One region of the Micromonospora ureilytica genome, then DNA from elsewhere that is predicted to be linked to it. Evidence: riboswitches for the same ligand, from Rfam matches in the RefSeq annotation. Region 1 holds a riboswitch; each other region holds the start of a gene.
The links. A riboswitch is a leader RNA that binds a small molecule or an ion and turns the genes downstream of it on or off. The one in region 1 is predicted to bind cyclic di-AMP.
Positions count from the first base shown of each region.

Region 2: linked by a shared signal. The riboswitch ahead of IW248_RS15030 (C39 family peptidase) and the one ahead of IW248_RS33765 (C40 family peptidase) in region 1 are both predicted to bind cyclic di-AMP.
Region 3: linked by a shared signal. The riboswitch ahead of IW248_RS00610 (coiled-coil domain-containing protein) and the one ahead of IW248_RS33765 (C40 family peptidase) in region 1 are both predicted to bind cyclic di-AMP.

Region 1 is NZ_JADOTX010000001.1:5,426,175-5,433,126, forward strand. It holds gene IW248_RS24810 (hypothetical protein) at 1-364, opposite strand, end outside; gene IW248_RS24815 (SigE family RNA polymerase sigma factor) at 354-887, opposite strand; tRNA gene IW248_RS24820 (tRNA-Gly) at 1,054-1,127, opposite strand; gene IW248_RS24825 (pyridoxamine 5'-phosphate oxidase family protein) at 1,410-1,967, opposite strand; gene dcd (dCTP deaminase) at 2,067-2,645, shown strand; gene IW248_RS33765 (C40 family peptidase) at 2,719-3,759, opposite strand; cyclic di-AMP (ydaO/yuaA leader) riboswitch at 3,773-3,908, opposite strand; gene IW248_RS24840 (N-acetylmuramoyl-L-alanine amidase) at 4,144-6,126, shown strand; gene IW248_RS24845 (C40 family peptidase) at 6,184-6,952, opposite strand, start outside.
Region 2 is NZ_JADOTX010000001.1:3,364,659-3,371,610, forward strand. It holds gene IW248_RS15020 (CDP-glycerol glycerophosphotransferase family protein) at 1-1,310, shown strand, start outside; gene IW248_RS15025 (alpha/beta fold hydrolase) at 1,315-2,061, opposite strand; gene IW248_RS15030 (C39 family peptidase) at 2,198-3,046, opposite strand; cyclic di-AMP (ydaO/yuaA leader) riboswitch at 3,279-3,420, opposite strand; gene IW248_RS15035 (hypothetical protein) at 3,705-4,475, opposite strand; gene IW248_RS15040 (hypothetical protein) at 4,608-5,033, opposite strand; gene IW248_RS15045 (acyltransferase family protein) at 5,126-6,361, opposite strand; gene IW248_RS15050 (glycosyltransferase family 2 protein) at 6,662-6,952, shown strand, end outside.
Region 3 is NZ_JADOTX010000001.1:116,714-123,665, forward strand. It holds gene IW248_RS00585 (STAS domain-containing protein) at 1-360, shown strand, start outside; gene surE (5'/3'-nucleotidase SurE) at 379-1,206, opposite strand; gene IW248_RS00595 (PfkB family carbohydrate kinase) at 1,203-2,180, opposite strand; gene IW248_RS00600 (SRPBCC family protein) at 2,353-2,820, shown strand; gene IW248_RS00605 (hypothetical protein) at 2,969-3,472, opposite strand; gene IW248_RS00610 (coiled-coil domain-containing protein) at 3,615-4,679, opposite strand; cyclic di-AMP (ydaO/yuaA leader) riboswitch at 4,685-4,816, opposite strand; gene IW248_RS00615 (cation diffusion facilitator family transporter) at 4,961-5,878, opposite strand; gene IW248_RS00620 (HelD family protein) at 5,985-6,952, opposite strand, start outside.

The DNA of each region.
Region 1 (6,952 bases):
GGCAGATGACGGCCTCGGCGGGGATGAAGCCATCGCCGAGGCGGGGCAGGGCGGCTGCCTCCTCGGTCCGGACATTGAAGCCGCGCTTGACCATCTCCGGTGCAGCCTCGACGCACGAAGTCCACTGCCCCTGTCCGCCGGAATCGCCCGCCATCGAGGGGGCACGGTTGCCATCGGTGAGGATCTGCGCCCCTCCGACGCCCAGCCCAACGGCCACGGCAACGGCGAGCGCGGCGCTCCCGATCAGGCGCTGCCGGTGCCGGCGGACGCGCCTCGCCACCTCGACAACCCGATCCGGTGGTGGCGTCAGTGGGGGAACGGCGCTTGTCAACAGGAGCCTGATGTCCTCATCTTCACGCGTCACTTCGCGACCTCCAAGCGGCAAACAGCTCAAGATTCGGATCGGTACGCAGAATCCGTAGGGCACGGAAGGCCTGCACCTTGACCGTGTTGTGCGAGCAGCCGAGCACTTCCGCTGTCCGCTGCACCGTCAGGTCCTCGACGTAGCGGAGCACCACGATCGCCCGCTGCTGCCGGCTGAGCCGGGCCAACGCGCGGCGTACCGCGTCCCGGTCAACGGACTCCCCTGCCACGTCGCCACGTGAGGGCCCGTCCGGTGGCTGGCTTGGAATCTCGCTGCGCCAGCGCCGCCGCCACCAGGAGACGTAGGTGGTGAACAACGCTCGGCGCAGGTACGCCTCGGGATGCCCGGCGCTCCTGATCGTGGCCCAGCGCCGCCAGACGTCTGCCAGGACCGTCTGCAACAGGTCCTCGGCGCGCCCGGCGTCACCGGTGAGCAGCCAGGCCGAACGCAGCAGTGCATCGGAGCGCGCCGCGACGAACTCGGCGAAGCCTTCCGGTGGCGCCAGTTCCCGAGGTCGTTGCATCGTGTGTGTACCTCCCACCACTTGAACGCTCTGGGAGGCCAGCGAGGTTAACGCTGGAACGGCCGGGGTTCGGGGCCCTCAGGGTCTTGTCGGCCGCGAGCGCTGCTGGCCGCAACAGCATCGAAGGCCCTGGCTGGGACTCTCGTCCTGGCCAGGGCCTTCGCGGTGGAGCGGGTGACGGGAATCGAACCCGCACTGTCAGCTTGGGAAGCTGATGTTCTGCCATTGAACTACACCCGCAAGCGGCACCACTGTACCCGAGTGGTCGAGCCCGTGCACCCAGGTACCCCCGCCCGCCGTTGCTGTTCGCGTACCGCACCGCCCGGGTCGGTCCGGTTGATCCACTCGGCTTTCTGGAAGTCGGGGCATCCGAAGCGCCGGGACACCGCGGTTTCACCGAAACCGAGTTGATCATGCAGCGTCGGGGCGGACGGGTGCAGGGCGCGGTGCAGGGCGGGGCGTACGGCCGGGCGCCGGCTCCGTGACGACGGAGCCAGCGCGCCGATGATCTTCAGATCATGGTCAGGCGGCCGTGCACTGGACGTCGCGGCTGAGGCGGGTCGGGCGCGCCTGCGGGACGGCAAGTGGGGCGGCGGCAGCCGACGGGGCGTGCGGGTCGAGCCAGACCCGAACGGCCGGCCGACCCGGCGCGAGGCCCGGAATGCCCGCGATGTGCTGCTCGCGGCGGGTGAGCATCGCCACGTCGACGGTGAACTCGAAGAGCCGCCAGTCGACCTGCGGCTCGGCCCGGGCGCTCTGCGCCAGCTGCGCCAGCCGGACCGGATCGGTCACCGGACGGGCGCGGCCCGCCACGTACGCCTCGTCGTCGCTCTCCTCCGGCGGGAACGAGTGCAGCGCGTAACGGCCGTCTCGTTCGAGGTCGCGGCGCTTGGGCGAGTCGATGATGAAGCAGAACAGCCCTTCGGCGGTGATGACCGGGGAGACCGGATGGACGCGGGGCCCGCCGTCGGCGCGGACCGTGGCCAGATAGCCGAAGCCCGGCCCGTACTGCTGGAGGAGAACGCGGATCCCGTCGGCGAGTCGGGGCTCGTCGGCGGCGAATTCGGACCAGGAAGCCATGCGGGCATTCTATCGAACAAATGTACGAGCGGCGACCTCGACGCGCTGGTCACCGGCACCGAATCCGGCCACTTTTGGCAACGCGGCTATGGTGGTCCGATGCTGCTCTCCGACCGCGACCTGGTCTCCGAGATCAAGGCCGGCACGCTGGGCCTGGAGCCGTTCGAGCCCACCCTGGTCCAACCGTCCAGCATCGACGTCCGACTCGACCGGCTGTTCCGGGTCTTCAACAACCACCTCTACACCCACATCGACCCCGCCATGCAGCAGGACGACCTGACATCGGTGGTCGAGGTCCCCGACGGCGAGCCGTTCGTGCTGCACCCGGGGGAGTTCGTGCTCGCCTCGACGCTGGAGGTCATCTCGCTGGGTGACCAACTCGCCGGCCGACTGGAGGGCAAGAGCTCCCTGGGCCGGCTCGGGCTGCTCACGCACTCCACCGCCGGTTTCATCGACCCGGGCTTCTCCGGTCACGTGACCCTGGAACTCTCGAACGTGGCGAACCTGCCGATCACCCTGTGGCCGGGCATGAAGATCGGGCAGCTCTGCATCTTCCGGCTCTCCTCGCCGGCCGAGCACCCGTACGGCTCGGCGGTCTACGGCTCGCGCTACCAGGGCCAGCGGGGGCCGACGCCCAGCCGCGCCTGGCAGCACTGGCGCACCTGGCCAACCCGCTGAGGTTCACCCGCTAGAACCACGACGACAAGGGCCCGCCGCGACGGATCGCGGCGGGCCCTTCGATCACCCGGGGTCAGCCCGGGCGGCCGTAGCTGTGGATCGGGCCGTCGTCGACCTTCTTCATCTTGACCGGTTGACCGGCCTGCGAGGCGTGCACCACCCAGCCGCCGCCGACGTACATGCCGACGTGGTGGATGTCGCTGTAGTAGAAGACCAGGTCGCCGGGGCGCAGGTCGCCCTTGCTGACGTCCTTCGTGACGCGGCTCTGCGCGGCGGCGTTGTGCGGCAGCGACACACCGGCCTTCGCCCAGGCGGCCAGCATCAGCCCGGAGCAGTCGTACGAGTTCGGACCCTCGGCACCCCAGACGTAGGGCTTGCCGATCTGCGCGCAGGCGAACTTGACAGCGGTGCCCGCGGCGCCGCCGGGGTAGCTGCCCGGGCAGGGCGCTGGGCGCAGCGGGCCGCCGCCGCCGCTGCCGTACACCTTGAGGCGCAGCTTCTGCAGGCGGTCGATCTCGTCGTTGATCTGCTTCTTCTTCGCCGCCAGCTGAGCTTCGGTGCGGGCCAGCTGGGCCACCATCTCGTCCAGCGGCGCCTTCTGCGCGGCCAGCTGGTCGCGCAGGTCGGCCACCTGGCGTACGTCCTTCTGCTGGTTGTGCGCGAAGCGGTCGAGCATTTCGAGCTGACCGACCACCTCGCTCGGCGACCGGCTCCCCAGCATCGCGTTGACTGTCGAGACGTTCTCACCCATGTAGGCGCGTACGGCCAGGGCGCTGACCTTGTCCATCGCGGCGTCGACCTGACGCTCCAGCGGGGTGATCCGGGCGGCCAGCGCGTCGGCCTGCTTGCGCTTCGCGGCGAGGTCGGTGCGAGTGGCGTTGTGCCGTTCGATGATCGGTTCGAGCTTGTTCCAGTCGGCGTCGATCTGGCGCTCGATCTCGGCGACGGACGGGTCTGCGTGGGCCGCCGTGGCAGTGCCGGTCAGGACGACGGCGATGCCGGCCAGCGCGGCGAGTGCGGTGGTGAAGCGGGACCAGCGTGGGCGCGGCACGATCGACGGCGGGCCGGCTGATGCCGACCGCTCGGACGACGGCCGCGGGGCATGGAGTGCCACCGGGGTTCCGTACTCCTTCTTCCTGACCGCCTACCGGGTTAGCTGACGGGTTCGGGCGGGAAGTCGGCGCCCTACCGCAGTGGCTGCGGATTCACCCCGAGGGACCTGGGTCCCCGGTTCGCTCGGAAACGACTCGGCGGTGTCGGTCCGTTACCGCCCGGGCTGGGCGGAGCTGCTGTCGGGCCGACGAATGACCAGAGTAGAGACGCTTGTTACCGATCCGCAACCCATGCGGCCGTGACACTCCGTACGGATTGGACGAGGTCACCGACCGTGTGTGAAGAATTCTTTCCGCATGCTTCGATAGATGGAAAGGTATTGACCTGACCTCCCGGGCGGCGCGATGGTGACCTGACCTCACTCCGCGAGAATCTAGGGGGTTCGATGCACCATCCAACCCTGTCGACCGGCTGGCGGGCACTGCTCGCCGCCACCGTGGTCGCCGCCGCGACCACGGTGCCGCTCTCCGTCGGCCCGGCCGCCGCCGCGCCCACCACCGACCGCCAACACCAGTACGCCGCCGCGGCCACCGAGTACGGCGTGCCGACCGTCGTGCTGCTCGGCGTCTCCTACCTGGAGTCGCGCTGGGACACCAACGCCGGCACACCGAGCACCAGTGGCGGGTACGGCCCGATGCACCTGACCGACGCCCGGCACGTGGCTGCCCTACCGGGGCGCGGTCACCACGACGCCGGCGCCGAGGACCCACGCGGCGACGACTCCCGTCCCGCCCGGGTGCCCGCGCCCCGGCCCGTCGAGGCCCCCGCGCCGTCCACCGCCGCGTTGCAGACCGTGGACGCCGCCGCCACGCTGACCGGTGCCACCCCCGAGGCACTGCGCACCGACGCGGGCCTCAACATCCGGGGTGGGGCCGCGCTGCTGAGCGCGTACCAACGGGATCTGAACGCGCCGGTCGGCGCGGACACCGACCCGGCGGCCTGGTACGGCGCGGTGGCCCGCTACTCCGGCGCGGACAGCGCCGACGCCGCCGCGGCCTTCGCCGACGAGGTCTTCACCACCATCGGCGCGGGCCAGACCCGGGTGACCGACGACGGCCAGCGGATCACCCTGCCGGCCCGTACGGTGCGGCCCGAGCGTTCCTGGTTGGACCGGCTGGGTCTGCGCCGGCTGGCCCGCCCGGACGGGGTGGAGTGCCCCCGCACCATCTCCTGTGAATGGATCCCGGCGCCCTACGAGGCGTTCGGCGACGGGGACTACGGCAACCACGACCTCTCCGACCGGCCCGCGCGGCAGAAGATCGAGTACATCGTCATCCACGACACCGAGGCGAGTTGGGCGACGACACTGCAACTCGTCCAGGATCCGACCTACGTGAGCTGGCACTACTCGCTGCGCTCGGTCGACGGGCACATCGCCCAGCACGTGCGGACCACTGACGTCGGCTGGCACGCCGGCAACTGGTACGTCAACGCCAAGTCGATCGGTCTGGAACACGAGGGCTTCGCGGCGCAGGGCACCTGGTACACCGAGGCGATGTACCGGACCTCGGCGAAGCTGGTCCGGCACCTGGCGCTGCGGCTGGGCATCCCACTGGACCGCCAACACATCATCGGCCACGACAACGTGCCCGGCACCATCCCCTCGACAGTGCGGGGAATGCACTGGGATCCGGGGCCGTACTGGGACTGGACGCACTACTTCGACCTGCTGCACGCACCTCGACTGGACACCGGCACCCCGGCCACCGGGCTGGTCCGGATCTACCCGGACTACGCCACCAACCGGCCGGCGTTCACCGACTGCGTCACCGCAGGCGTCCCGTGCGCGCCGCGCGGCTCCTCGGCGGTCGTGCTGCGCAGCGCACCGTCCGCGGACGCGCCACTGGTCAACGACATCGCGCTCCGCCCGGACGGCACCCCGAACACGATGGCCGTGTCGGACCACGGTGCCCGGGCCTCCGCCGGGCAGACGTACGCGCTGGCCGGACGGCAGGGCGACTGGACGGCGATCTGGTACCTCGGGCAGCGGGCCTGGTTCCACAACCCGGCGTCCGCGCCGACCGCCAGCTGGACCGTCGGTGTCGTGGCCACCCCGAAGCCCGGCCGGACCACCATTCCGGTGTACGGACGGGCCTACCCGGAGCAGTCGGCGTACCCGGACGGGGTGCCCTACCAGGCGATCTCGCCGCTGCAGTACACCCTGACCGCCGGGCAGCGGTACGCCGTCGGCGCGGTGCTGGCTGGCGAGTACTACCGGGCCAGCACCGTCGACGGCTCCTCGCCCGGCGACTGGACGGTGATTCGCGGCAAGAACCGCTACGCGCAGATCCAGTTCGGCCACCGGATCATGTACGTCGACCTCGCCGACGTGCAGCTGCTGCCATCCCCGGTGGGAGCGCCCCGCTGAGAAACCACGACGGCCCCCGGTCGGTGACCGGGGGCCGTCGTGTTGGCGCTGGGTGGATCAGCCGGGTCTACGGAACCCGGCGACGGGCATGGTGTTGATGCTGGACACCTGCACCGGTTTGCCGGCACGTGGCGCGTGCACCATTGTGTTGTTGCCCAGATAGAGCCCGACATGACTCAGGCCGGAGAAGAAGAAGACCAGGTCACCGGGCCGGGCGTCGGCTCGCGAAACGGCCTTGCCCTCGTTCCACTGGTCACCGGTGTGGTGGGTTAGGTAGATCCCGGCCGCCTTGTAGGCGTACTGGGTCAGTCCCGAGCAGTCGAACGAGTTCGGCCCGGTGGCACCCCAGACGTACGGCTTGCCGACCTTGCCGCAGGCGGTCTTGATCGCGGTGCGGGCGGCCGCGCTGAACACTCCGTTGATCGTCGGGCAGGCCGCGGTCTTGACGGTGGTCTTCGGCATCGACGCCTCGAGTTGCTTGATCTCGGCGTCGATCTGCTTCTTCTTGGCCGCCAGCTCGTTCTGCTGCTTGGTCTGGGTGACGATCAGCGCGTCCAGCTTTTGCTTCTCACCGTCGTACTTGGCCCGTACGGCCAGCACGCCCTCGACCTCCTTGCGCTCCCGCGCGGCGAGCCGGTCGAGGATGGTGAGCTGCTCGGTGAGCGTGTCCGGCTTGGCGCTGACCAGCAGCGCGCCGATGTCTTGCGACGGGCCCGAGATGTAGTAGCGGGAGGCGAGATCGCCGACCCGGTTGAGCGCCAGCTCGCTCTGCAGCGCCAGCGGCTCGATCTTCTTCTGCAGGTTCGCCGACTTCTGCCGGTTGACC
Region 2 (6,952 bases), 2.1 Mb from region 1:
CGCCGCTGATCGCCGACCGGCTCGGCACGGCCCTGCTCGGGCTGCTCGCCGCCCTGGCGCTCGCCGCAGCGCTCGCCCTGCCGGCCGGCGTGGCGCTCGCCGCCAGCCTGCTGGTCGGCGCGGGCGCCGGCGCGGTCGCACTGGACCTGGCCCGGCGGCGGTTCCGGCCGAGGGCCGGCGGCGGATCGGTGGCCGCCGCGCTGCGCCGGTACCAGCCGGAGTTCCTGCTCTACTTCTCCGCGCCCCCCGGGTCCGAATACCAGGTCACCATGTGGCTGCCGTACCTGGAACGGATCGGCCGGCCGTTCCTGGTCGTGCTGCGCGAGCCGGAGTTCCTGGCCCCGATCGCGGCGGCCACCGACGCGCCGGTGGTCTACTGCCCCACCCTGGGTGCGCTGGACGAGGCGTTGGTGCCGAGCCTGCGAGTGGCGTTCTACGTCAACCACGGTGCGAAGAACAGCCACTGCGTCCGCTTCACCCAGCTCACCCACATCCAGCTGCACCACGGCGACAGCGACAAGGCGCCGAGCGCCAACCCGGTGTCGGGGATCTTCGACCGGATCTTCGTGGCCGGGCAGGCGGCGATCGACAGGTACGGCCGCGCCGGGGTGCAGATCCCGGCGGACAAGTTCGTGGTGGTGGGTCGCCCGCAGGTCGAGTCGATCGAGGTACGCCCGGAGCCCGCGCGAGGGCTGGCGCACCCGACGGTGCTGTACACGCCGACCTGGACCGGGCACCACGCCGACGCCGACTACTGCTCGCTGCCGGTGGCCGAGGAGCTGCTGCACCGGCTGCTGGAGCGCGGCGCGACGGTGATCCTGCGGGCCCACCCGTACACCGGGCAGAACCCGGCGTCGGCCCGCCAGCTGGGCCGCCTGACCGAGCTGCTCGTCGCCGACCGGGCCCGCACCGGCCGCCAGCACGTGGTCGGCGCGGCGGCCCGGGAGCTGAGCCTGACCGAGTGCGTCAACTCCTCCGACGCGCTGGTCTCCGACGTGTCCGGCGTGATCTCGGACTTCCTCTACTCCGGCAAGCCGTACGCGGTCACCGACATGGGCGACGAGGGCGACCGGTTCGTGGAGCGGTTCCCGCTGGCCGGGTCGGGTTACGTGCTGCGCCGGGACATGTCCAACGTGGACGAGGTGCTGACCGCACTGTTGGACACCGACCCGCTGGCCGAGGCCCGCTGGGCCACCCGCCGCCGCTACCTGGGTGACTTCCCGGCCGAGTCGTACGCGGAGGTGTTCCTGACCGCCGCCCGCCGGGAGCTGGCGCCCGCGGAGACACTTACCGCGTCGGCGTCGGCCTAGCCGCTCAGCGGTACCTGTCGAGCAGCGCCAGCACCGCGGCCGGGTCCTCCACGTGCGCGTTGTGGCCGAGACCGGGCAGCGTGGCGACAGGTACGCCGTACTCCTTGAGTTGTTCGTCGGTGACCATCGGGTCGTTCTCCCCGCGCGCCAGGACCACCGGCACGTCGGTCGCCGCGAGCAGCGCGGCCAAATCGGGTTCGCCGACGGCGAAGGCGGTCGGGTCCATGGCGAGGCGCCAGCGGCCGTCGACCTGCCGCAGACCGGCGTCCACCACCGGATGGTCCGGTGACAGCAGGCCGGCCAGTCCGGAGACACGCAGGTAGCGGCGAGCCGCCTCGGTGCGGCTGGCGAACCAGCTCACCGGGCGGGCGGCGACCTCGGCGGCGCGGGTCAGCTCCGCAGGTGACCACAGCGCCTTGATGCCCAGCCCGACCACCGCGTCCACAGGCGTTCCGGCGTCACGGGCGGCCAGCGCCAGGCCGACCACCCCACCCAGCGAGTGCCCGAGCACGACCAGCCGGTCGTCGGGGGCGAGGGCCTGCGCGACCTGCTGGGCGAGGCCCACAAAGGAGTACGACGGCAGCGGCGGCGCCCAGCCGTGGCCGGCGAGGTCCGGTGCCAGCCACCGACCGGGCCAGTGCTGCTCGAGGTACGGCGCCCAGGGCAACCACACGTCCCCGGTCGCGCCCATGCCGTGCAGTAGCAGCAGGACCGGCCTGCGGCCGGCGTGACCACCCGTTTTCTCCACCACGGCCGCAGTCTCCCACGGTTCACGGCCCGCCACGAGAGTCGTCGATGACGGCGTACGCCCGGCTGCCACGCGTGCAGACGCCGCGGGCGCCGGCTCCTTGTGGGAGACGGCGCCCGCGGCGGTCGGTGTGCCCGGGTCAGGCGGAGTAGCCCCGGCTGGTGATCCAGTTGGCCAGGTCGATCGTGGTGACCCAGTACGACGGGTCGGCCGGGTTCGCCGAGTCGGCGATCCGCACGGTGCGACCGTTGTCCTTGTAACCCACGACGGCGATGTAGTGCCCGCCGCCGTAGGAGTGCCAGCCGCCGTCGGTGTCGGTGGCGTCGCCGACGACGTTCGCCACCACGCCGCGGCCGTCGGTGATGGCCTTCACGACGTCGGCCTGGAGCCGGTCCATCTGTGCCGGGCTGGGCGCGCCGGGGAACATCCGGGTCCGGTACGGGGAGCCCTTCACCTCGGCGTTGAGCGCCCGGGTGGTGTCCTCGGCCGAGTTGGTGCCCATCTCGGTGGTGCCCAGCTCGGCGCCGAGCTCCTCCTGGGTGCGGTCGATGCCGGCGGCGCTGAGCGCGTTCCGGGTGGCCGCCGGGCCGCAGTTGTAGTAGGTGTTCTGCGCCTCGTAGTCGTAGTCGAGCACCTTGGTCGCGGGCGGCTTCGGCCGCTCCGGCTTCCGGGTCAGGTCCGGGTTGCTGCTGGCCTTGGCGGCGGGTGACGCGGCGCTGGTGGCCGGGGCGGCCGTGCTCGGCGTGGCGCTGGCCGAGGGGGACGCGTCCCGAACGTCACCGCGGGAGGCGGCGACGTCGCTGCGCATCTCGGCGGCCGTGGTCGCGGTGCGCTGGCCGGCCGGGGCGTCGTCGGCCGTGGTGAGCAGGGCGCCGGTGGTGGTGGCGATCGCGAGGGCCGCGGCGGAGGCGGCGACGATCTGGTACGGACGCTCGGTGGCGAGGCGGCGGAGCTGACGCTGCAGGGTGTGCTTCACGGGGTCCTCCACGGATCGGGGGGAGAGCGGCACACCGGGGCCGGACCGGTATCCGGGCAGGCGCCAGCGCGCGGACCGTGGCCCGCGGATGGTGAACCGCTCAGGGGAACGCCCGGAGTGGCCGGGCGGGAAAGGCGATGACCCGGGGGTCAGCTCACCGTCACTGGACGAATGAGCGGGCGCACCGCCGCGCCGTGGAGGCGAGGGAACAACCGAGGGGTGGAAAGGTGCTGCACGAGGAGTTGACTCCTTCCGACACCGCCTACCGGGTTAGCTGACGGATTCGGGCGGGAAGATCGCCCTACCGCGGGCCGTGGCTCGCGGATTCACCCCGGACTTACTGATGGGTCCCCGGTTCGTAGATCACGATTGAGCGGGTCGATGCGGCGTCGCGTCTTGCGATCGGTTACCGCACCGGACGGGACGACACTACTGGCCACTTCGCGCCCTGCCAAGCCAGGTTCACCTGCGTAAACCCCAATTGGCGCGCCAATTTCTGCGCGTATTGCAGATGATGTGACTCGATGGGACAACCGGTTACGGTGACGCCTCCGGGCGACAACCGGACAGGCCGGAAAGAACGCGACCACAATCGCGGGAACAATGACGCCGATCGCGCCGGACGTCCGGTTCAGCAATTCGGTGACCGGCCTCACATCACGGATCGGGCTCAACCCACCCGGGCCGGCCGCCACCGTGCCACGACGGCGGGACGCAACGCCCTGGCCACCGTCCGGCGGGTGGGCGCCGGGGTCGGGCGCAGCCGGGCCTCCGCCACGTACGCCTCCTCGGCGAGGGTGCGAGCCGACTCGGCGGCCAACTCGGCGTCGCGCCAGGCGGCCCGCTCGCGGCCGGTGGCCACCTGGTAGTCGACCAGCCGCGCATCCCGGATCACCCGGCTGATCAGCGCCTCCTGCTCGACCGGGTGTCGTCGGGGATCCCAGCCGTGCCGGTGCCCGAACACGTCGCCGAGCTGAGCCATGGTCAGATCGCCCCGCCAGTACGCCGCCATCGCCGCGCGGTGCAGATAGCGCTCCCGGGCCGCGTACTCGGAGGGGGTGTGCGGAGTCTGCGGAGTGGGCAGTGCGCCGGCGCCCGCGAAGCGACGCGCGGCGGTGTCCGCCTCGTCGTACCCGATCCAGGCCCGCTCCATCTGCTCCTGAGCGGCCAGCCAGGCGGCGCGTCGCCGCCGGGCGGTGGTGGCCGCGCCGGCCGCGGCGACGGCCACCTCCTCGGCGTAGCGACGCCTGTCGACGGCCTCGGCGGCGGCCAACTCCCGCACGGTGGGCACGGCCGGGGGCCGGTCGTCGGTGGGCTGGTCCCGTTCGGGGCGGGCGGCCAGCACGGTGAGGAGGCCCAGGGTCAACAGGAACAGGGTCGACCAGATGGCGGCGGCCTGCGGCACCTCGGTCACGAACTGGTAGAAGACGACGGTCTCCATGGTCGGCACCTCGGGGAGAGAGCAGTGCGATGGGAGCCGCGCCGGCCAGCGGGCCACGGAGGACCACGGGTCGGCGTGGTGGGAAGCGGGTGAGTCGACAGGGCGCGGTGACGGGACGGTCGTCCCGGTGGCTCAGCGCCGGGGTGGGGCCCGGGATGCCCGGCCGCTCGCAGCGTCGACGAGGGGCAGCCGGTCGGACTCCGCCGCGCGGATCGGCAGCGCGCCCGCCGCGATGGTGCCCTGATCAGCGGGGAGCGCCGCCGACGTGTCGACCGACCATGCTGGAACCGACTCCTCGGCGGCCTTCGACGGTATCGCCGGGCACGCCGCACTGTGCGCCCCCACGTGCCGGCAGGAGGCCGCCAGCGGCCCGCCGGCTGGCATCACGCTCGGGGCTGGCATCGCGCTCGGGGCTGGCACCGGGCTGGGCGTTGGCGCGGCGGCCGTGGCCGGGCCCGCGCCGAGCGCCAGGGCCGCGACGACGGCGAGGCTGGTCAGCACCCGCGTCGCCCAGCGCGCCACCCACCACAGCGGACAGGTGAACGCGACCGGAAGCACGTCCCCACGCTACCGTCGCGCCGACCCGGACGCACCGACCACGGGCGTGTCGGATCACGCCGCGCCGACCCCGTTGACCAGGGTGGACGCTGTCAGCGCCGGTCGACGTACGTTGATCGACCCCCGGCCGGACCGACCTCGTCGGCGGCTCCGCCGGCCTCGTCGCGGGCGCTGCTCACGGGGTCCTGTGCGTCGTCGTGGCCGGCCGTGCGCGGTCGGGGGACGGGTGCCGGACGGGCCGGACGGCGCGGCGCGAGCCGGCGCATCATCGGGGTCTCGACGAAGCGGTGCAGCAGCCCGGCGAGGATCAGGTTCGCCACCAGGAAGCCGAGCACCACGGCCGGGCCACGCCAGCCCGCGAAGCCGATCCCCCAGGTCTCGCTCCAGCGCAGCACGCTCGTCATCACCAGCACGTGCACCAGGTAGAAGGCGAACGAGACCTCACCGAGCCAGACCAGCGGCCGGGACCGCCACGGCGAGCGCCGACCCCGCACGTCCGCGTCCGCGGCAGCGGTGATCACCAACAGGTACACGACCGCGAGCAGCGTGGTCCACAGCTCGGCGCGGATCCACTGCGCGGCCGTCACCCAGGTGACCAGGAAGATCCCGCTGGCCACTGTCAGATTGGGACCGCGCCAGAGCCCTCGGCGCATCAACTCGGCCGCCACCGCGCCCAACCAGAACTCCAGCGACCGCGCCGGCGGGAAGATCTGGGTGAACCACCACCGGCTCACCTCCGGCACCAACTCCTGCGCCGGCCAGAGCGCAAGGATCAGCAGCGGCAGCGCGACGATCAGCGCCCAGAGCGCCTTCGGCCGGGCCCGGCGCAGCAGCGGCAGCGCCAGCGGCAGGCAGAGGTAGAAGAAGAACTCGCAGGACAGCGACCAGCTGACGGTGTTGATGCTGTAGAACCAGCCCGGCCGGGGGTCCCACGCCTGCAACAGCAGTAGGTTTTCCAGCGCAGCCGCCGGCAGGACCGGGTCGGCGAACCACCAGGCGACCACCAGCGTCGCCGCGAACAGCACCAGGTGGTTCGGGTAGATCTTGGCGATCCGTCGCCGCCAGAAGGTACGCCGGGAGTCCCCCTCGCGGGCCGACCAGACCAGCACGAACCCGCTGAGGATGAAGAAGAACTGCACCCCGGAGAGGCCCAGGGTGAACAGCTCGTCGACCACGGCCTTGTAGTCCGGCTCGGCGATGATCCGCATGGTGCCCGCGTGAAAGCCGAAAACCACCAGGGCGGCGATCCACCGCAACCCGGTCAGCGAGGGCAGCCGGGGCGGGGCCGGTGCGGGCCGGACGGCCGACACCGCGGCGACGCTCGTCATGCCGGGATCCCGACGCTCGGCAGGGTCACCAGCACTGTCGTATCCTCCTCGGCGCGGCGTCGGACGCCGCGACGGCGACGCCCGCGACGGCCCGGCAGGGCCGCACCGAGGCACCCTACCGGGTCACTCCCGGGTGAACCGGACGCATCCCACCTGCCCCACCAGCCCCTCGTTCCCCGGGCCGGGAACCGCCCCGCCGGACGGCGTTAACCTTCCGCTGGGCGGGAGTTCAGAGATTCCACAATCGGCGGCAACGTCAGGTTCCGGGGCCGGCCACCCGGGTCGTCGAAGGTGGCGGACGTGGTCAATGAGCCGACGCACGCACCGCTGCTGAGCATCGTCGTGCCCGTCTACGGCGTCGAGGCGTACCTGTACCAGTGCCTCGAGTCGATCCGGGCCGACATCCCGGCGGGCGAGTCGGACGCGGTCGAGCTGATCGCCGTCGACGACGCCTCCCCGGACGGCTGCGGCGCCATGCTCCGCTCGTACGCGGCCGGCCGTGACGGCGTCCGCGTCGTGCACCTGAGCAGCAACGTGGGTCTGGGGCTGGCCCGCAACGCCGGGCTCGACGTGGCCACCGGCCGCTACGTC
Region 3 (6,952 bases), 5.3 Mb from region 1:
AGCCTGTCGATCGTGAAGTCGGTTCTGTCCGGTGGTGTCGTGGAGATCGCCCCACGGGGCGAGATCGACGTCGACACAGCGTACGAGGTGCGCGAAGCGATCGCGGAGGTGCTGGCCAAGGGCCGCCCGCTGCGCATCGAACTCAACATGAGGTTGGTCACCTTCATCGACTCGGTCGGCATCAGCGCCATGGTTGCCGGCTTCCAGACGGCCGAGGTCAGCGACGTCAAGCTGGTGGTCACCGAGCCGAGCCGGTTCGTGCACCGGCAGCTCTGGGTGACCGGCCTGCTCGGCCTCTTCGGTGCCCCGGAGCCCTACTTCGCCGGCGCAGCCACCCCCGAGGTGCTGCCCGGCGCCTGAGCGCGCCGGGCGCCCCCGTCAGGGCTGCTCGTCCAAGCCGGTCAGGTCGATGTCGGTCGCCTCGGTGACCGCTCGGATGGCCGTCACCGACGCGTACCCGGCGGCCAGCAACGCCACGTCCGTGCCGGGCTGTGCGGCCTGCCCCGGCTCCTCCAGCGACGTGCGGACGAACCCGTGACCGGATTCGGCCACCGTCATCTGCACCTGACCGAAGCTGGCCAGGGTGCCTCGCCGCACCCCGCGCAGTTGCCCGTGCGGCAGGTCCGGGGTGTTCACGTTGAGCACGCTCTCCATCGGCGCGGAGGTCAACCGGGGGAGCAGGTCCAGGGCGACCCGCGCCGCAGTGCTCCAGTGCCGCTCGGCGTCGCGTACCCGGGCGGCGGCGTCCACCGCGGCGCCACCGCTCGCGGCCGTCGCCTCGCCGGCCGAGAGCACGTCGAGGGAGACCGCTATCGCCCGGCAGCCGTTCGTGGCGGCGGTGAACGCGGCGCCCACGGTCCCGGAGTGCAGCACCGCCCGGCCGGCGTTGGCGCCTCGGTTGACACCCGAGAGCACCACCGACGGCGGTGGGCCGAACGCCCCGTGCAGGGCGATCAGCGTGATGAAGCCGGGGGACCCGGCGACCCCGTACGCCGGCACACCCTCCAGGTCCGGCAGCGGGTGATCGTTCACGACGACTCGCCCGTCGCGCTCCAGGGCGCTCATCGCGGCGCTGGTGCCGCTCGCCTCCTCCATCGGCGCCGCGACCACCACGTCCAGGCCCCGCTGCCTGGCCGCCCAGGCCAGTGCCTGGATGCCCGGCGCCGCGATCCCGTCGTCGTTGGTGATCAGCACTCGCAGGGTCATCGCTCGACCACCCGGCCGGCCAACTCGTCGGGGGTGGTCCGTTCCTGTTGCCGGCTGTCCGCCGGCACCAGCCGGACCCGGTCCACCAGGCCGGTGATCGAATCCAGTCGACCGGTGCCCAGGCCGTGCCGGGTCACGTTCAGCGCGCCAGCGGCGGCGCCGGTGCGGATGGCGGTCCGGATGTCCCCGCCGCTGGCCACGACGGCCGCCACTCCGGCGGTCATCGAGTCGCCCGCGCCGCGCGGGTCGGCGGCCTCCAGCCGGGGCATCTCGACCTGGAACAGCTCCCCGTCGATGAGCGCCAACGCCGGCTGGTCGGCCCGGCTCACCACCACCGTCTCGGCGCCGCCCGCGTGCAGTTCGTACATGGCCCGGGTCAGCTCCATGGTGTCGTCGCTGCGGGCGCGGCCGTCGCGGATCAACTCCTCGTGACTCACCTTGAGGAAGAACACCCCGCTCTCCAGCACCGAACCGAGGTGATCGCCGGAGAGGTCGACCACCACCCGGCCGCCGTTGGCACCGAGGTCGGCGGCGAAGCGTCGGTACAGGTCGGCGGGCACGAGCCAGGGTTCGTTCGGCCCACTGAGGATGCTCACCGAGGCCCGCAGGCCCTCGCCGAGGGCGAGGTTGTACAGCTCGTCGATCTCGTGCCGGCTCAGCGGCTGTCCGGGCACGTCGGCGACCTCCTGCCGGGATCCATCCCGGCGATCGTGCACGTACCCACCACTACCGGAGTCACGGACCACCACCTTGAGGTCCACGCCCTCGCTGACCAGCAGCGGCTCCAGCACCTGGCCGATCTCGCCACCGAGGGCTGCGCAGAGCACCACGTCGACACCGAGGGAGATCACCATCCGGGCCTGCCAGACGCCCTGACCGCCGGGGTGCAGGTGCAGCTCAGGATGGTCGTTGGGCTGGTCCACGGTCACCGTCAGCTGTGGAGTGGGCGCGAAGACCATCACGTGCCCGCTCATCGGTCGTAGCCCTTCATGCATCCACCCTTCGTCACAGCTGGTGATTTCCCGTTAGCTGACCGTAGTGCGAACGGTGTGCGAATGCCGGGACAACAGTGCGTGTCCGTCCGGGCGTTGCCAGCCAGACATCGGTACGGGACGATCGGGCGACCAAACGACGGCGGGAGACGGTGTGCTCAGCAGCGATACCTTCAGTTACACCGTTCAGGCCCGATGCTCACCCGCCGAGGCGGCGGCGCTGCTCAGCGACCTGACCAGGCAGGGTGAGCTGCATCCGCTGATCGTCCGGGTCCGCCGGGTGCCGCCCCGACCCGGCGCGCAGGCCAGCTACACGATCAACGACCGGTTGGCGGCCGGCCCGCTGCGCTTCCGGACCACCTACCACGCGGACGTGCTGATCAGCGAGGCCGACGAGATCGTCATGGTGGCCCGCCAGTGGCCGGCCACCACGGTGCGAAACCACACCCGACTGCGCGCCGAGCCGGACGGCCTGGTCCGCATCGACGTCGAGATCACCCTGACCGCCCCGACGCCACTGTTCCGGTACGCGTTCCGCCAGGCCCAGGCCGCTCACCTAGCCCTAGCCACCCGCCTGGGCGCCGCCCTCGACCGCACCGGCAACCCCCCACCCCCGGCCTGACCCGCCCCGGCCGTTGCCCCGCTTCATGGTCGTGCTCGATCGTGGATGTAGTGGCCTCGCGGCGCCCGGAGGCCACTACATCCTGGTTGCAGCGCGATCATGGAAGCGCCGCGTGTGATCACGCCGGCGCGGTCGACGGCCGATGTGATCAGGTGGTGCGGCTACGGCCCGCGAGTGCGGTTCCGGCGGGGGCGGGACGCCGGCCCCACGGCTTGTAGGTGGACAGCACGGTCGCGATGATCATCAGGCTGGTCGACACCGCCGGCGCGATGACCAGGTCGGCGCGATCCCGTGTGGGCAGGGCGGCGCCGACCGCTCCGGCGTGGCGCAGGTTCGGGACGAGCAGAAACAGCACCAGCCCGACCATCACCGTGGTGAGCACGAGCTTGACCAGCACCCAGCGGTGGCGCAGCAGGCCCCACGGGGTGAGCAGGGAGCTGGCGACTCCGATCAGCCAGACCAGGACGCTCAGCGGCGCGAACAGCACCGTGCCGACCAGGGCCGTGACCGGATAGACCACCCCCGGGTCGGCGCCCCGCTGCACGGCGATGCCGAGGGTGAGCAGCACCAGGTCGGTGCCCAGCCAGCCGAGTGAGGTGACGAGGTGCAGGGTGAGCAGCGCCTTGCGGGTGCTGGGTCGGATCCGAGGCATACCGCGATGCTGCCCGCCGGCCCCGGCCGGGTCGTCCGACGAGCGACGACATCAGGGGTACGTCCGGCGACGTAGCCCGGCCCGGACGCAGGTGATGCCTGTGAGCCATCACCGATGGCTCACAGGCATCACGACGCGTGGGTCAGTAGACCGACAGGTGTACGTGGTTGGTGTGGTCGGTCGACGGGGTGCCGTGCGCCCCGCTGTACGACTTCCACCCGCTGCTGGGCAGCCAGATCTGCTTGTACCAGATCACGTAGAGCACGGCGAGCCGGTCCGCGTTGCGGATGAAGTACGCGGCAAGGTTGTTGCCGTACGTCTTGTCGCCGCCGGTGGCGGCTCCACCGAAGCCGCTCTTCTGTGCGGCGAAGTCGCAGGCCCGACCCTTCGGGTGTTCACCGGAGCCGCTGGGGCGGTGGCACGAGACGTACCGGGTGAAGCCCGCGGCCTTGGCCTGGTTGAGGGCGTGCAGGGTGCGCGGGGTGATGCAGCCGTTGGCCGGCGTGGGGTCGTTGACGCTGCACGACTCGGAGGGCCAGGAGCCGTCGGAGTTGCGCGGTGCGGCCTTCGCGTTGGCGCTGGAGGTGCCCCGGTTGGAACCGGTGTCGGCGGTGGTCTGCGGCTTGGGTGCGGTGGCCACGGTCAGGGCCCGTTCGGCCTGATCCTTGCGCTTGGCCATCACCGCGACCTGCTTGCGTTGTTCGTTGATCTCGCCGTCCAGGGCGCCCCGGGTGCGGTTGGCCTGGTCCTTGCTCTTCAGCAGGTCGCCCAGCACCCTGTCCTCGTTGGCGGCCACCGCGTCCAGCGCGGCGGCCCGGTCCATGAAGCCTTCGGGAGTGTTGCTGTTGAGCAGCGCCGACATCGCGCCGAGCCGGCCGGTGCGGTACGCCACCCCGGCGATCTCGCCGACCTTGCTGCTGCGCTGGTCGATCTCGACCTCGATGGTCTTCAGCTGGGTGGCGAGTTGCTGTTGCCGTTGTACGGAGGTGTCCAGGGCGCGCTTCGCGTCCAGGTAGCCCTTGCTGGCCGCCTCGAGTTGGGCGCGCAACGCCGGGGTGCCGCCCTCCTCGTCGGAGTCGGGTGCGGCGGCCCGCGATCCGGTTGGGGGAGCGGCCGAGGCGGTGCCGGCCGGAAGCGCGACGCCGAGGGCGAACATCGCGACGATCAGGGCCGCCAGTCGGGCGGCGGGTGGTCGTGCTGGTGCCACTGAGCATGTCCTTCCGTCAGCCGCCGACCGGGTTAGCTGACGGGTTCGGGACGGAAGATCCCTACCGCTGACGCGGATGCACCCCAGAAACATGGTTCCCCGGTTCGCCCAGCTGGGCGATTAGGCGGCGACCACCACCGGCGCCGGGAGGGCGCCGCCTGGTGGAGGCCGGGACCGAGCCTACCGGTGCCGATGGGGCCGCTGCAGCCAATGTGACGGACGGTGCGTGCGTCATCACGGAAAATTACGGCGAAAGTCGAGCAATGTTCCGAAAAGCCCCGTCACCATTCGATGGAGCCACACGCTCCGGAGTCGGCGCCGGGCTCGATCTGCAGTGTCGCGTGCTCGATGCGGAAGTCGTCGTGCAGGGCCGTACGCGCTGCGGTGAGCACCGCGCCGACCTCCGCGCCGGGTGCCATGGTCAGGTGTGCGGAGGCCACATCCATGCCCGAGGTGAGCGTCCAGACGTGCAGGTCGTGCACCTCGACGACACCGGGGACCGCGGCCAGCCGGTCGTGCACGGCGGTCACCTGGAGGTGCTCAGGGGCGGCCTGCACCAGGATGCGGACGGCGGCGCGGGCCAGCCGCCAGGTGCGCGGCAGGATGAACACGCCGATGGCGACCGCGACCAGGGGGTCGGCCCACCACCAGTCGGTGACGGTGATGAGCAGTGCCGCGCCGATGACGCCGAGCGAGCCGAGCAGGTCGCCGAGGACCTCCAGGTAGGCGCCCTGGAGGTTGATGCTCTCCCGGGCCCCGGCGCGCAGCAGGGCGAAGGCGCCGATGTTCGCGAGCAGGCCGAGCACGGCCACCGCGAGCATCGGGCCGGCGATGACCTGGTGCGGATCGCCGAAACGGCGGATCGCCTCGATCACCACGTAGATCGCGACGCCGGAGAGCAGGACGGCGTTGGCCAGCGCGGCGAGCACCTCGAGTCGGTAGAGCCCGAAGGTGCGTTGCGGGTCGCCGGTGGCCCGCCGGGTCGCCGTGATCGCGGCGAGCGCCATCCCGATGCCGAGCACGTCGGTGAACATGTGCCCGGCGTCGGAGAGCAGGGCGAGCGAGCCGGTGTGCAGGGCGACCACCGCCTCGACCACCATCAGGGTGGCGAGCAGCCCGAATGCGGCCCAGAGTCGACCCCGGTGCTGGTGTGCGGCATTGGCGACGGACCCATGGTGGTGGTCATGACCTGCGCCCACGAGAACCACCTTCCGTCGCTGGCCGGGACCCGGTCAAATGTATGCTCACATCGCTATGTGTGCAAGTGTACGTGCAGCGCCTCTCGCCGACGGCGGTCCGCGCAGGTCAGCCGGTCGGGTCGATGGTGGTGAGCCGCTGGGTGGCCCGGGAGAGCGCCACGTACAGGGTGCGTACCCCGGCGCCCGGATCCGCCCGGATCTCGCTCGGGGCGACCAGCACCACCCCGTCGTACTCCATGCCCTTGGCCTCCAGGCTGGTCACCACCTGCAACCTCGGCGCGCCGAGCGCGCCGAGCCAACCGGCGACCTCGTCGCGGCGGGGGACCGGCGTGATCACCCCGACCGTGCCCTCCACCTCGGCCAGCAGGCCGGCGGCGGCCTCCACCGTCGCGGTCTCCAACCCGGTGGGGGGCACCACCAGCTCGACCGGTTCGACCCCGGTGGAGCGGACGGCTGTCGGCAGCGGCAGGTCGGGGTAGAGCCGACGGATCTCCGCCGCCGCCACCGCGAAGATCTCCGCCGAGTTGCGGTAGTTGGTGGTGAGCGTGAAGTCGTGTCGCTTACGCCGGCCCAGCGCCTGGTCCCGGGCTCGGTTCAGCTCCTCCGGATCGCCGGTCCAGGCGGTCTGCGCGGGGTCGCCCACCACGGTCCAGGAGGCCAGTCGGCCGCGCCGACCGATCATCCGCCACTGCATCGGCGAGACGTCCTGCGCCTCGTCCACCACCACGTGCGCGTACTCCCGGTAGTCCTCCGGGCGCTCCCGGGCCGCCGCGCGGGCGGCCCGCTGCCGTTCGCCGAGGGTGCTCAACTCGCGGACGCCACCGGCGAGCTGGAACGGATCGCGTCGCGCGCGAGCCGGCTGCGCGGGCTTACCGAGCAGCGCGTCCAACTCGTCCAACAGCGCCACGTCGGCGATGGTCAGCCCGGCCGAGTCCAGGTTCCGGTACGCGGCGTTGAGCAGCCGGATCTCCGCCGAGGAGAGGATTCCCCCGGCGTACCTGCGCAGCCGATCCGGCTGCGCCAGCCAGCCGAGCACGTGCCGGGGGTGCAGCCGAGGCCACCACGCCTTGAGGA